3 regions of the Sphingobacterium sp. UME9 genome follow, and region 3 is predicted to be linked to each of the others. Evidence: riboswitches for the same ligand, from Rfam matches in the RefSeq annotation. Region 3 holds a riboswitch; each other region holds the start of a gene.
The links. Region 3 has a riboswitch for S-adenosylmethionine ahead of A9970_RS10370 (methylenetetrahydrofolate reductase). Riboswitches for the same ligand answer to the same signal wherever they lie in the genome.
Positions count from the first base shown of each region.

Region 1: it holds a riboswitch for S-adenosylmethionine, as region 3 does, so the genes downstream of both, A9970_RS22540 (5-oxoprolinase) here and A9970_RS10370 (methylenetetrahydrofolate reductase) in region 3, are expected to answer to the same signal.
Region 2: it holds a riboswitch for S-adenosylmethionine, as region 3 does, so the genes downstream of both, A9970_RS25480 (O-acetylhomoserine aminocarboxypropyltransferase/cysteine synthase family protein) here and A9970_RS10370 (methylenetetrahydrofolate reductase) in region 3, are expected to answer to the same signal.

Region 1 covers NZ_LZZP01000013.1:805,657-809,948, reverse strand. Annotated here, with positions in the region: gene A9970_RS22550 (family 2A encapsulin nanocompartment cargo protein cysteine desulfurase) at 1-1,130, opposite strand, end outside; gene A9970_RS22545 (family 2A encapsulin nanocompartment shell protein) at 1,154-2,077, opposite strand; gene A9970_RS22540 (5-oxoprolinase) at 2,266-2,529, opposite strand; SAM-I-IV-variant riboswitch at 2,562-2,655, opposite strand; gene A9970_RS22535 (DUF4374 domain-containing protein) at 3,103-4,292, opposite strand, start outside.
Region 2 covers NZ_LZZP01000013.1:1,504,860-1,509,151, reverse strand. Annotated here, with positions in the region: gene A9970_RS25485 (FUSC family membrane protein) at 58-2,085, shown strand; SAM riboswitch class I at 2,268-2,380, shown strand; gene A9970_RS25480 (O-acetylhomoserine aminocarboxypropyltransferase/cysteine synthase family protein) at 2,636-3,946, shown strand; gene metX (homoserine O-acetyltransferase) at 3,980-4,292, shown strand, end outside.
Region 3 covers NZ_LZZP01000005.1:435,692-439,983, forward strand. Annotated here, with positions in the region: gene A9970_RS10365 (DUF2723 domain-containing protein) at 1-1,450, opposite strand, end outside; gene A9970_RS10370 (methylenetetrahydrofolate reductase) at 1,698-2,654, opposite strand; SAM riboswitch class I at 2,725-2,827, opposite strand; gene A9970_RS10375 (hypothetical protein) at 3,046-3,897, opposite strand; gene rimM (ribosome maturation factor RimM) at 4,001-4,292, opposite strand, start outside.

The DNA of each region.
Region 1 (4,292 bases), on a different contig from region 3:
TATTGGAGATCTATCGCAATATGGGAGACCGACTGGGCCCCGTCCAACAGTACTTTGGCCCCTACACGATGTGCCGAGTCAATAATGGCTTTTGCCGGTGTTATTGTACCCAGCGCATTACTGACATGAGTAAAAGAGACTAATTTCGTCCGGGAACTGAGCAGTTTGCTATACTCATCAAAAAGCAAATTCCCCTGCTCGTCAACAGGGATTACCCGGATCTTAAAACCTTTCTTTTGACTCAATTGCTGCCAGGGAACTATATTGGCATGATGTTCCAGATAGCTAATTATAATCTCATCATCTGGACCTAAATGCTGGTCTCCCCAACTATTGGCAACAAGGTTGATAGATTCGGTCGTGCCACGCGTAAATATAATCTCATTGGGTGAACTTGCATTTAGAAAGTTTTTAATGACATTTCGCGATTCTTCGTACGCATCTGTAGCACGTGCAGCAAGTTCATGTGCAGCACGGTGTATATTGGAATTTTCAGTCTGATAAAAGCGCGATATCCTATCGATAACCACTTGTGGTTTTTGAGTCGTCGCGGCATTGTCCAGCCAAACAAGTGGCCTTCCACGGACAGTTTCTTGGAGAATAGGAAAATCGCGACGAATTGACTGAACGTCAAAATGGGATTTCAACGTATCGTAAGGCAAGGTAGGCGTATTTTCAAAGGCAGCCCCTGACTTTATGAAATAGAATGAATTTGCACTATCGGCCAGTGGTATCTGGGCAGTGTGTATAAAACCACTTAATTGCTGCAATGTCCCTCTTAGTGTGTCAAGTGGATTTTCATGCGTTTCTGCAAAGGGTAATTTATTGACCTGTGGTTCTATATCAATGCCAGTAGCAAGAGGAAGAACTGGGTTGTAAATACCTGGCTGACTGCCATTCCCAGCTACAGGGATAGTAGCATTTTCCCTATGAAAACTTGGATCATGAAAACCGATTGCTGGATCTTCTAAATGGAATTCTCTCAGTTTAGGATTAGAGACCGGTTTTTCAGCATAGATTTCCTGTCGGGGAAGATCCCGAGATACGAGGTTTTCCGTTGGAATTGCCTTAAAATACTTATTTGCTTCTTCTGTTAGAAATCTTTCGAAATCAATATCTAAATGAGACATAGTAAAATTTTTTAAGGAATGATCTATTTATAATTGTAGCTGTGGTATTGTGTGATGTCAACATCGTCCAATACAGCCACAGCATCGTCTACGAGAATGACCAGTGAACAATATAAAGATATCAGGTAAGAGGCAATGGCTTTATCATTGATTCCAGTAAACTTGATGGATAGGCCCGGCGTCTGTTCACCAGGTAAGTTAGGCTGATAAAGACCGATTACTCCCTGACGTGCTTCTCCTGTGCGGATTAACAGAATTTTGGTCTTCCCATTTACAATAGGCACTTTATCACTGGGAATCAATGGGATGCCGCGCCAGGTTAAAAACTGTGAACCGAAAAGTGACACCGTAGGAGGTGGGACACCACGACGTGTACATTCGCGCCCAAAGGCCGCAATGGTGAGGGGATGAAGCAGAAAAAATCCAGGCTGCTTCCATACTTTTGTGATCAATTCGTCCAGGTCATCGGGTGTAGGAGCTCCAGATCTGGTCTTAATAATCTGTTTGGCAGCGACATTGCTCAAGATGCCGTAATCAGCATTGTTGATGAGCTCACTCTCCTGCCTTTCTTTAATTTTCTCAATTGCCAAACGTAACTGTTCACTGATCTGATTATAGGGCTTGCTGTAGAGATCAGAAACCCGCGTATGTACGTCTATCAGTGTATTGACCGCATTTAAATTATACTCCCGTGGACTTTCGTCATAATCAACAAATGTATGTGGCAAAACACTCTCATCACGTCTGGAACAGTCTACCTGAATACTGTCTTCGCCGACAACTTTGTTTAATCGAAACACGCCCGATTCCACAGGTGTCCATTGCAATAAGTGTACTAGCCATCGGGGTGAGATACTTTCAAGTTGTGGAACGGTTCTGGTGGCAATTGCCAGGTGTCGTGCAGCGACATCGCCCAAGGCGGTCTGTTGTGTTAGTTTTTCACTCATATTGTAAAAGTTTAATGAAATTTGGAATAGATTAAGAACACCTGAAAAAGAGTGCGAATTCGATAGTAGACTCTTTTTTAAAAGAAGGATAGAAAGTCTATCTTAATTTTAGAGCAGACTTTTCAGTCTGCCCCTCATTATTTAGTTTAATAAATCAATTAGAAAGGTCGTAATAAGTACTTTAATTCTTAAGCAATCGGCACAAGCCTATTGTCCTCCAATCTCACCGCAACTTGTTTTACCGATGTAAAACCGTCTTCTCTCGAAACAATACTTGATAGATCAAGGCCCTTTTTGGAAAGGGTGCTTAACAGAGCGGCTCGAAATATCGTTTTGGATGATCCCCACCCCCGGCCCGACACCGTATCATTATTAAATTGGATTAATTCGTTAATCGAATAATGAATAAGCGTTTCAGATAAGTGTTCATAAAGACTTTTTGTTGTTGCCATACAATTTAAAAATTTAAGGGTTAAACTATAAATTGTATTCAGTTTTTTGGCCGAAACCCATATTATTTAACCACCGTGGTAATCCTACTCGGTTGGTATCGCGCGATGCAATTCTGAATACTCTATAAAGTTAGTAGATTTTATTTAAATTCTCTTATCTTTTTGAAAATAATCGTTTTATTTATTTTTTATCCGCTTTTAGCCACCTACATTTCGCTCTTTAGAGTAACAAATTGCTCTTTCATTTAATTACTTCGCGTACAAGCTATCAGAGTTTAAAACAAAAAAATAGCTAAATCTAAATTAAAGATTAGGCGTACTTGTCAATGGAGTAAACAAATTGACATTGAGCAAGTTTATCTGTGACCAGCTCCTGGTTTTGAATACCCAAATAGAATTACCTCTTGGGATTTAATGCGAAGCTTTGTACCTGAATATTCGGATCATGTCCCCAAATTGGTTTTTCCATCATCATTGCTAATTTCCTCTAAAAAAAGGAAATTTTAAATTCCTTCTTAAAAAAAGAAGGTGACCTTTTGGGGCCACCTCCTTCTTAATCAACACATATAACTATTATTTTTTTAGCATACCTACACCTGTGATATCTTTAATACCGGTAAGTTTAAGTCCACGTTTAGCCGTATAATTATCCGCATCGATCACGTATAAGTAAGAGACGGAGGCTTGTCCCTCTTGCATTGGTAAGTAAGATTTACCATCTGTCGTAAAGAGCGGAAATCCATAACCTGGATCGGTGATTTTAGTGTCTACACCCGAAATCCATTTGAATTCCTTTTTAACAACATCTGCAATGGCCAGTTTCACACCACTAGCTTCGGCTTGTTTCGCGTCCCGTGGCACCATCACCAACACAAACTTATTGTCTTTAATAAAGAAACCTGCACGAATTCGCATGTTTGCAACTGCTTCAACATCCCAATAATAATCCTTATCAAAAGCATCATTTTTAATTTTCAGAAATGCAGAGTGGTTATTACTAGACTCCACATCCCCATTTGAAAAGGCATAAATATCGCCCGTAGAAACCTGTCCCAATCCAATGGTATTATAATATTGTCCAATAAAAGGCATGCGTTTGTCTTCGATTGTTTTCTCAAACTTTAGGTTCTTATCAAAAATTGCCACGAAAGCATGATCCTTATAGTCAGCTTTATCCTGAACGCCGGTTCCACCATATGCCGGAGAAAGTGGCGCATAAATTTTATCACCAAATTCAAACATCGCGTATGGCCATCCAAAATAATTCTCAACATGCTTACCGTCTACGTAGATTAGTTTTTGATCTACTTCCAAGGTCTTGTCAACACGGTTATCGGCAATATTTACCCAGTAAGCTGTACCAGGTGTGGTCAACGAACGCCCGATATTATAGGCAATAAGGTGGTCCTGAGCTTTGAAAGGTAAAAAGACATTTACTGATTTGATGTTAAATGCTCCCGTCTTTTTCAATAAATTGTCTGTACCCAACTGAAACACCTCGGCGTTACCAGGATCACCCCGATTATATTTAAATGTTACGGCCTTATTGTTCAATGCATACATTGTACCACCTGCTGTCTCATAGCCATTTCCTTTGACTGTGATTTCTCCCTCATCGAGACGGTCTGCCAGGAAAAGATATTGTTTGGATTCTTCCGCAGTTGCGGACATGCCCGCAATGACATATTTTTTTGAGCTACTATCATCTGGAGGGGTTCCTCCGCCATTAACATTGTCTTTGCTACAGGCTACCAAGCCTAATA
Region 2 (4,292 bases), on a different contig from region 3:
CAAAAAATATTAAGCATAATATTTGTATTTTTGCACAGAAAATTAGTAAACTGATTAATGAGCACTGTATCATTGAAGAAAAGATTCTACCGTATTTATATCCTTATGATACGATTTATGCATGGCGAGCATTCTGGAGACGCATTACGTAATGTTTCCATCAGCATCTTGCCAAGTTTGGCGATCTATTTATTGGGAGCGCAAGCGAGCACGGCTATTGGAATCGGTGTCGGATCGTTGTTAACAACACTCACAGATCCTCCTGGAAACAGAAAAGATAAACTTTCTTCTGCTCTCGTATGTATTCCCACCTTCTTTGTTGCATCCTTGTTTACAGCGATTGTATTTCCGTATCATTGGCCCTTGGTTATACTGCTAGCGGCGGCCGGTTTTATATGTACGTTATACGGTCTTTTTGGAGCTCGTTATGCTGCAATTGGAAACATGACATTGATTCTCATGAGTTTTGTTATAGGAATGGCCCCGCAACACCCCTTTGCGGTTAGTTTACAGATTACAACAGGTTCCATTATATACTACTTTTTTAGCCTTTTACAAGCCTATATACAACCTTATCGCTCGCTAAAACATGCGATGGCCAATGGTTTTCATGGATTGTCCCAATTTCTATTGATACGATCACAGTCTTACGATCCCGATATTCCTTTGAATATAACGTACAGCCGCGTAGGCAAAATTCATGGCCAGATCAGCGAACAACAGGAACAAATCAGGTCCCTTCTTTTTCGAGAAAAAAAAATCATAAGCCAACAGTGGCATAAAAGCAATTATTGGCTCAGTCAAGTTTATGGATTAATTGACCTCCATGAGTTAATCATTGCGCTTGATCACGACTATGATGCGATTCGCAAAAATCTTGCAGACACAGGCAGCCTCCCTTTAATTCGTCACACAATCAAATTATTAGCTTTAGAAATTGATAGCTTTTCACAACCTAACAAGAGGTTTCGGTATGCGCATCAATTATATCATAATAACTTTAAAATAAATGCCCTCTTACAGGATTTAAAAGAAATTCAAGAGCAGCAGGCCAGTCAAGCAAAAAGTATATTAGGTTCGATCATAAGCAACATCGAAGCAATTATTGAAGTACTCAGCCGAATTCAGGTAGCTTTTTATCAAAATCAGGAAATTCAGGATAAGATTGACAGCAGTGAGTACCAGCAATTTATCAATCGACCTTTGCGCAATCTTGCTGATCTAAAAAGTAAACTCCATCTGAATAACCCGCTTTTCCGATTTGCAGTTCGAATGGCTCTTCTTTTTGGAACAGGCGCATTGATCGGTATTTTATTTTTGGATTTTAAATATACCTATTGGATCTTACTGACGATCGCCATTGTTGCCAGACCAGCATTTTCAATGACAAAAAAGCGTAATATAGAGCGTATTGTAGGCACATTCTCGGGTATAATAGTTGGTATATTCTGCTTAATTTCTATTCATTTTCTCCCAGCTCTCCTTACCATAGCTGCATTAGGTCTTTTCGGATTCTTTTTGTTCAACCGATCTAATTATATGGTCAGTGTCATCTTTATTACCTTGGGAATTGTGATTGCGCTCAATTTGTTTGAAGGCAATATCAATCTCATTTTAGGCAGCCGAATACTTTTCACACTCATTGGAGCATTCTTGGCTATAGCAGGTTATTTCTTGATACCTGTACGCCAAAGCACAGGCATGGTTCAGCTGGCAAAAGAGGTATCCCTTTACAACGAGCATTATTTCCAAACCATCAATAACCGTCTGTCGGACGAGAAACAAAGTTCTTTTGATATACGACTGGCTCGCAAAAAAGCGCAGACTGCCATGGCGCTATTTTCAGACGCTATAAATCAAATGAAAAAAGAACCCGAACACAAATGGATGGATTGGTCACATATCCACCATTTTCAAGCACTCTCTTATCAGGTCAACTCCCATTTGGTGGGTCTTTCACTATCGTTAAGCAAAAAGACGAATCGCCACCTAGCGTATGATATCCATAGTAGAATTGATGCACTTAAACCTCTTTTAACAGATTTAAATCAAATTGCGGAACGGATCAACTTAAAGAAATCATAATACCCGATTGACAGTTATTTATCCGGTTTCATCCGACGATATGCGATCCCGATCGGTATGTTATTTAAAATTCCTTTAACTAAAAAATAGCTTTTCTTTTGCTTTAATAAAAAAAGAGTTTATATTTGTGTCGTCTTCGAAAGAAGATTTCTAATCAACACCTCCCTTAATCAGTAGGTCTTGATTTATAAAGAAGTGGCGAGAGACTGGCTCAATGACCCACTGGCAACCTTCAATTTGTTTGAAAAGGTGCCAATTCCTGTCCAAAACAATATCGTTTTGGAGCATATAAATGACATAAGACAATGATTATTAAACTACTGAAGTCCATTAAAAATTCAGGTTCAACACAAGTGAACCACACGATAAGCGAAAGTGTAAGTCATCGTACAACTGTATTGATGCGAATGCGTATGCATATGCACTTCCATGCTTGTTAAAAATCATTTCCTTTTTCTTGGATAAAGATTTAACAGACCCTTCAACGAGGTGTGTATGCTTCTCTTTTTACTTAGCAATTTCTTTTTGAACCCTTAAAATCTGATATATTATGTCTTCAAACAAAAATTTAAAATTCGAAACTCTTCAGGTTCACGCTGGCCAAGTCGCTGATCCTACTACGGGATCTAGAGCAGTTCCTATATATCAAACAACATCTTTTGTATTTGAAAATGCCGAACACGGCGCGAACTTATTTGCTTTAAAGCAGTTCGGCAATATCTATACACGGATTATGAATCCTACTACGGATGTTTTCGAACAACGTATTGCGGCACTGGAAGGTGGAGTCGCTGCTGTTGCTGTTGCATCTGGCCAGGCAGCACAGTTTATTGCATTAAATAATATCTTGGAAAGTGGTGACAATTTTGTTGCCGGATCCAACTTATACGGCGGTACATTCAACCAGTTTAAAGTTTCTTTTAAACGCCTGGGCGTCGAAGCTCGTTTTGCAACGGACGCCGAGGCAGATAAAATTGAAGCCCTCATTGATGATAAAACAAAGGCCATCTATGTTGAAACAATTGGAAACCCAAGTTTCAATATTCCAGACTTTGAGAAAATTGCTGCCGTAGCAAAAAAATATGACTTACCGTTAATCGTCGATAATACTTTTGGAGCTGGGGGTTATTTATTTAAACCTTTGGAGTACGGTGCGAATGTGGTTGTTGAATCGGCTACTAAATGGATCGGTGGACATGGCACAAGCATTGGCGGTGTCATCGTCGACGGCGGAAACTACAATTGGGGCAACGGAAAATACCCTCAATTTTCCGAACCATCTGAAGGCTATCATGGCTTAGTTTTTTCCGAAGTTTTCGGTGAAGGCGGACCGTTTGGAAATATTCAATTTGCCATTCGGGCACGTGTGGAAGGGCTTCGGGATTTCGGGCCAGCACTCTCCCCTTTCAATTCATTCTTATTATTACAAGGGCTTGAAACGCTGTCTTTACGGGTGCAACGCCATGTAGATAACACTTTAGAGGTAGCTAAATGGCTTGAGGCGCATCCACAGGTAGAAAAAGTAAACTATCCGGGCTTAAAAAGCTCTCCGAGCTTCGCTAACGCACAAAAATACCTTAAAAATGGCTATGGTGCGGTGCTTTCTTTCCAGCTCAAGGGTGACGCAGCACAGAAGGCCAATAGCTTTATCGACAGCTTAGAATTAATCAGTCACTTGGCCAATGTTGGCGATACGAAGTCATTGATTATCCATCCAGCAGCGACTACTCACCAACAATTGAGTGATGAAGATCAAGCCAATGCTGGAGTGTTCAAAGGTTTATTACGTCTTTCTGTAGGAATAGAACATATTGATGACATCAAAGCTGATTTACAACAAGCTTTTGATAAAATTAAATAATCAGATTTTTTCGGCTTAAAACGTAAACGTAAAATGAGTAAGCATATTTATCTGCACCCGGAGCCTTTTGTATTTGAAAATGGAAGAGAGCTTACTGATTTACAAATCAGTTATGAAACATTTGGCAAACCCAACGCAGATCGCAGTAATGTGATCTGGGTTTGCCATGCACTTACGGCTAATGCAGATGTACTGGATTGGTGGTCCGGTCTTTTTGGAACAGGTGAATTGTTTGATTCAAACGATTATTATATTATCTGCGCCAATGTCATAGGATCAGCATATAATAGCAGTAATCCGCTATCTGTAAACCCAGCTACTGGACAGCCTTACTACCTATCTTTTC
Region 3 (4,292 bases):
GGCTCGGGTCATGCTCCTGCGATTTGGATATTTTATCTTGTCCTCCTAAACGCCAATTATCCAATGGTTTAATCCCCGACAACCAGTTGCCGTCACTATAGGTCCCATACCCTTGCCTGTCATTCTGTCTACCGACAAAATTCCACAAGAAATATCGGGTATACATATCGCCCAGTTGAAAATTAAAAAAGAACTTAAAATTATCCGAGAATTGTGGCTGCTGCCCCTCCTTCAAATTGAGGTAACTCCTATAATAAGCTTGATGGGCTCCATCTTGACTATATATGCGGGGAAAGAAAGTTTCCTTATCAAACGTATACTTATCGACCTGACTAAAAGGAATATACCCTGATTCATCTTTGCGATAACCGGTTTTACTCTCGACACCAACGACTTGTGAATCATAATTGGGTCCTTTGAGTAAAGGTTCCCGGATATATTGCTCCCGGCTCAGATAACCCAAAAAAGAAAACACATTGTCTGGCGCATTATTGTTTAACGAGGGATTCGCTTTTCCACGGATCAAAACCATGGTATAGGAGCTATACCCAAATAGAATAAAACAAAAGACCAGCAGCCCGGTGTGGAGTGTGTATTGCCGCTTTTTATAAGAATAATAGAGCCCATAAATGAGGAAGCTCCCCAACAGCAGACAAAAGAAGAAGATGCCTGAGCCAAAGCCCAAACCTAGCGAGTTTACAAACAAGAGGTCTACCTTAGCTGCGAGACCGACCAACCATTGAATAATTCCCCACAAAACGGCCCCCAAGATCAGCACTCCTACCAAGAAAGCTTGTATTGTGCCTTTCGCACTAACCTGTCCTGCTCTTCTGAAATAGACAACCATCGCTATAGCCGGAATTGCCAACAGATTTAATAGGTGCACTCCGATCGAAAGGCCCATAACAAAAGCAATAAAAACCAGCCAACGATCGCTACCTTCTTCATCTGCACGCACTTCCCACTTTAAAATTGCCCAAAAAACAATCGCTGTACACAATGAAGACATCGCATATACCTCAGATTCAACAGCCGAATACCAGAATGAATCACTGAAGCAGAAAGCCATTGCACCAACTAAACCCGCAGCAAAAATTTGGAAATAATTCGATAATTGAACTTTCTCTTGCCTGTTGAGTATCCTTTTGGCAATTGCTGTTATCGTCCAGAATAAAAATGTAACAGTAAGCCCACTGCAGATTGCGGATCCAATATTCATCCAATAGGCAATTTTACCTGCATTACCAAAAGCCAGGTTGGAAAATATATTCTGAATAAGAAGAAATAATGGTGCTCCCGGTTGGTGTGCCACTTCCAGCTTGTAGGCACAGGCAATAAATTCACCACAATCCCACCAGCTTACCGTCTTTTCAACGGTGGCGATATATACACATGTAGCAATTAGTCCGCAAGCAAAGCCGAGTAGAGAATTTAATCTAGTGTACTTCATAAGGTCAATTTGGTCTATTGTTAAAATCCTTTTTAGCACTTTAAGTTAAAAAGTTATCCTGACTCCAATAAGTTAATTAACACTATTTAACACAAGTATCTGACTATAAACAGGCTATTAAACCCTGAATATACAGATCGGCCTAAACCACACTATCAAAATTCTGGACATATTTTAGGCTTTCACAACGAATACTGCCATAAAAAAAGGGAGCTTATGCGCTCCCTTTTCGTATTATTTTTATGAGTTAGGCTAGTTTTTCAACAATCTTCTTTGTTGGACCGGGATTACTCATCGTATAGAAATGTAATACCGGAGCGCCAAATTTAATCAGCTCCTGACATTGTTGCACCAACCACTCCTCACCGACTTGTCTGACGTCGGCATTCGTTTTACATGCTGAAACAGCATCGCTCAGTTCCTCCGGAATATCTAAATGAAATATCCTTGGTAAGGTCACCAACTGCTTTTTCGTTGTCAGTGGTTTTAATCCTGGAATAATAGGCACATGGATTCCATTGTCTCTACATTTTGTTACAAACTCTTTGTATTTTTCAACATTAAAGAACATCTGAGTCACAATAAACTCTGCTCCCATATCGACTTTTTGTTTCAGATATTTAAAATCAGTATTGAAATTTGGCGATTCAAAATGCTTTTCGGGATATCCCGCTACTCCGATGCAAAAATCAGTCTTTTCCGATGTGATAATGTCTTCATGCAGATACTTTCCTTTATTCATATCAGTTACCTGTTCCAATAGGTCTGTTGCAAAAGCATGTCCACCATCGCTCGGTATGAAATCGGCATCGCCCTTACGTGCATCTCCCCGCAATACCAAGACGTTATCTATCCCCAGAAAGTTCAAATCGATCAGGGCATTTTCAGTTTCCTCTTTTGTAAAACCACCACATATCAAATGGGGCACCGCATCTACTTTATATTTATTCATGATTGCAGCACATATCGCCACTGTCCCAGGACGTTTACGATAGGAAACGCGTTCCAGTAATCCACTCGCATGCTCTTTATAGATATAATCTTCCCGATGGTAGGTTACGTCGATAAAAGGAGGTTTAAACTCCATCAGTTCATCCATGGTTTTAAAAATACTTTGGATGCCCTGCCCTTTTGCCGGTGGCAATAGCTCAAAAGAAAACAATGTTTTTCCTTTGGCATTCTGGATATGATCGATAATCTTCATTAAAAAACTGTTTTTAGTTTGGTTGGCTTACATCGAAACGCACAAGTCGAGGAATCGTTTATCTACATGTAACTTATCTTTCCCACATGGAGTAGGGTAGAATTTAGCACCTTGAACAATACAGGTTGCTAAGGCTTCAACGGGTCTAGTCCCTCGGCCTTTCTCTATAAGCGTTGCTAATATCGTTTTAAAAAATCAAAAGACAAAAATATTTTTTCGAAAAGGCAAAAATAGCGGCAAAAAGACTTCAATAAATGCGGCTTCAGGTTTATTCCCAGTCAACAACAGGAATTTACGCTCCACCAAAAGTAAAAGACTTAAAAAAACAGATAAAATTAACGATCGAGGATCATCGACAGCGAAGAGATTGACTATGCCACAACAGGATTGGCTAAAGATTCGCTGCCAGGGAATTCCGTAGATTTTTGAGATAAAATGTGATCAATAAGAGTCCTGTAACATGGTACTCCTCTTTCGATCCAAATTTAAAACCATCAAATAAATATTGATAGGCGACTAATGCATTTTTTTCGTTGTAAAATAATTCCTTCCAAGAATCGGGAACATCTGCCCATGCCTTGAGCACAATGCCATTCTCAGCATAAATAATGGGTGATTCAACACCATCCATTCGATAATCGTGATGTGTACCAGAACTTGATATGTGTTGGAAATAAGCGATAGAATAATCTACAAAATTCAATGCCCTGGCTTTTATCTCCTTTTCACTTTCTGATTTTACAGGGGCATTTCGCCATAGATTCACTTGACTATCAAATTTGCTGGGGGTCTCCCGGATAGGGGTTTTATCTAACGCAAAGTTGATATAAAGTCTTTCGCTAGTGGGTATACGTGCTGAGCTAAACTGTGAAAAATCACCTCTCAGCTGAACAAAATCGCTTTTTACCTTAATAATATCTAATGCGAGGCTACCTTTTTTCTCATCGGTCAATTCTAATCGATCGCCATTGAATCTATACTTACCGAAGAGTAAGATATCATCGATCGCCATGACAAACTTGTCTTTATCATGGAGAGAGAGAAAGGATCGGTATATCGTAGGATCATTACCATAGGTATCTGCCTCGACATTTTGGGGTGATTCTCTTTTTACTTTATGATACTCTTCATTTGAATAGCCCAATATCATTTGGTAATTGCCTTCAGGAAAGTCCTTTTTCTTCCCAAAGAAAGCACAAGAAGACAACGAGAATATGAATAGCAGCAGTAATAACGGTTTCAAAATAAATCAATAATTATGGCCAGTAATAATATACAGACCAAGATAAGAAATTACTGCAATAGTTCGTATACGGCTATTTATTTGAATAAGCTCGGGGATATGCTTATTCTTTATAAAGATCCACCAAGCCTTCTGGCAATTCAACTTCAATGATCTCCTCTTCGCCATCGATTCCTAAGATCAAATCATCAGACAACGGGAACATCAGTTCTTTACCGTCCATATTTACCGAAGCGACAAATTGTTGTGGAAATTCCTGAACATCTGTTATTTGCCCCAATTCACCATGGTTTTCATCAATCACTAAAAAACCGATTAAATCAGTATATCTAAAATCATCTGGATCGCGCTCGGGCATCTTATCATTGGAAAGATATAGCTTTTTACGTACAAGT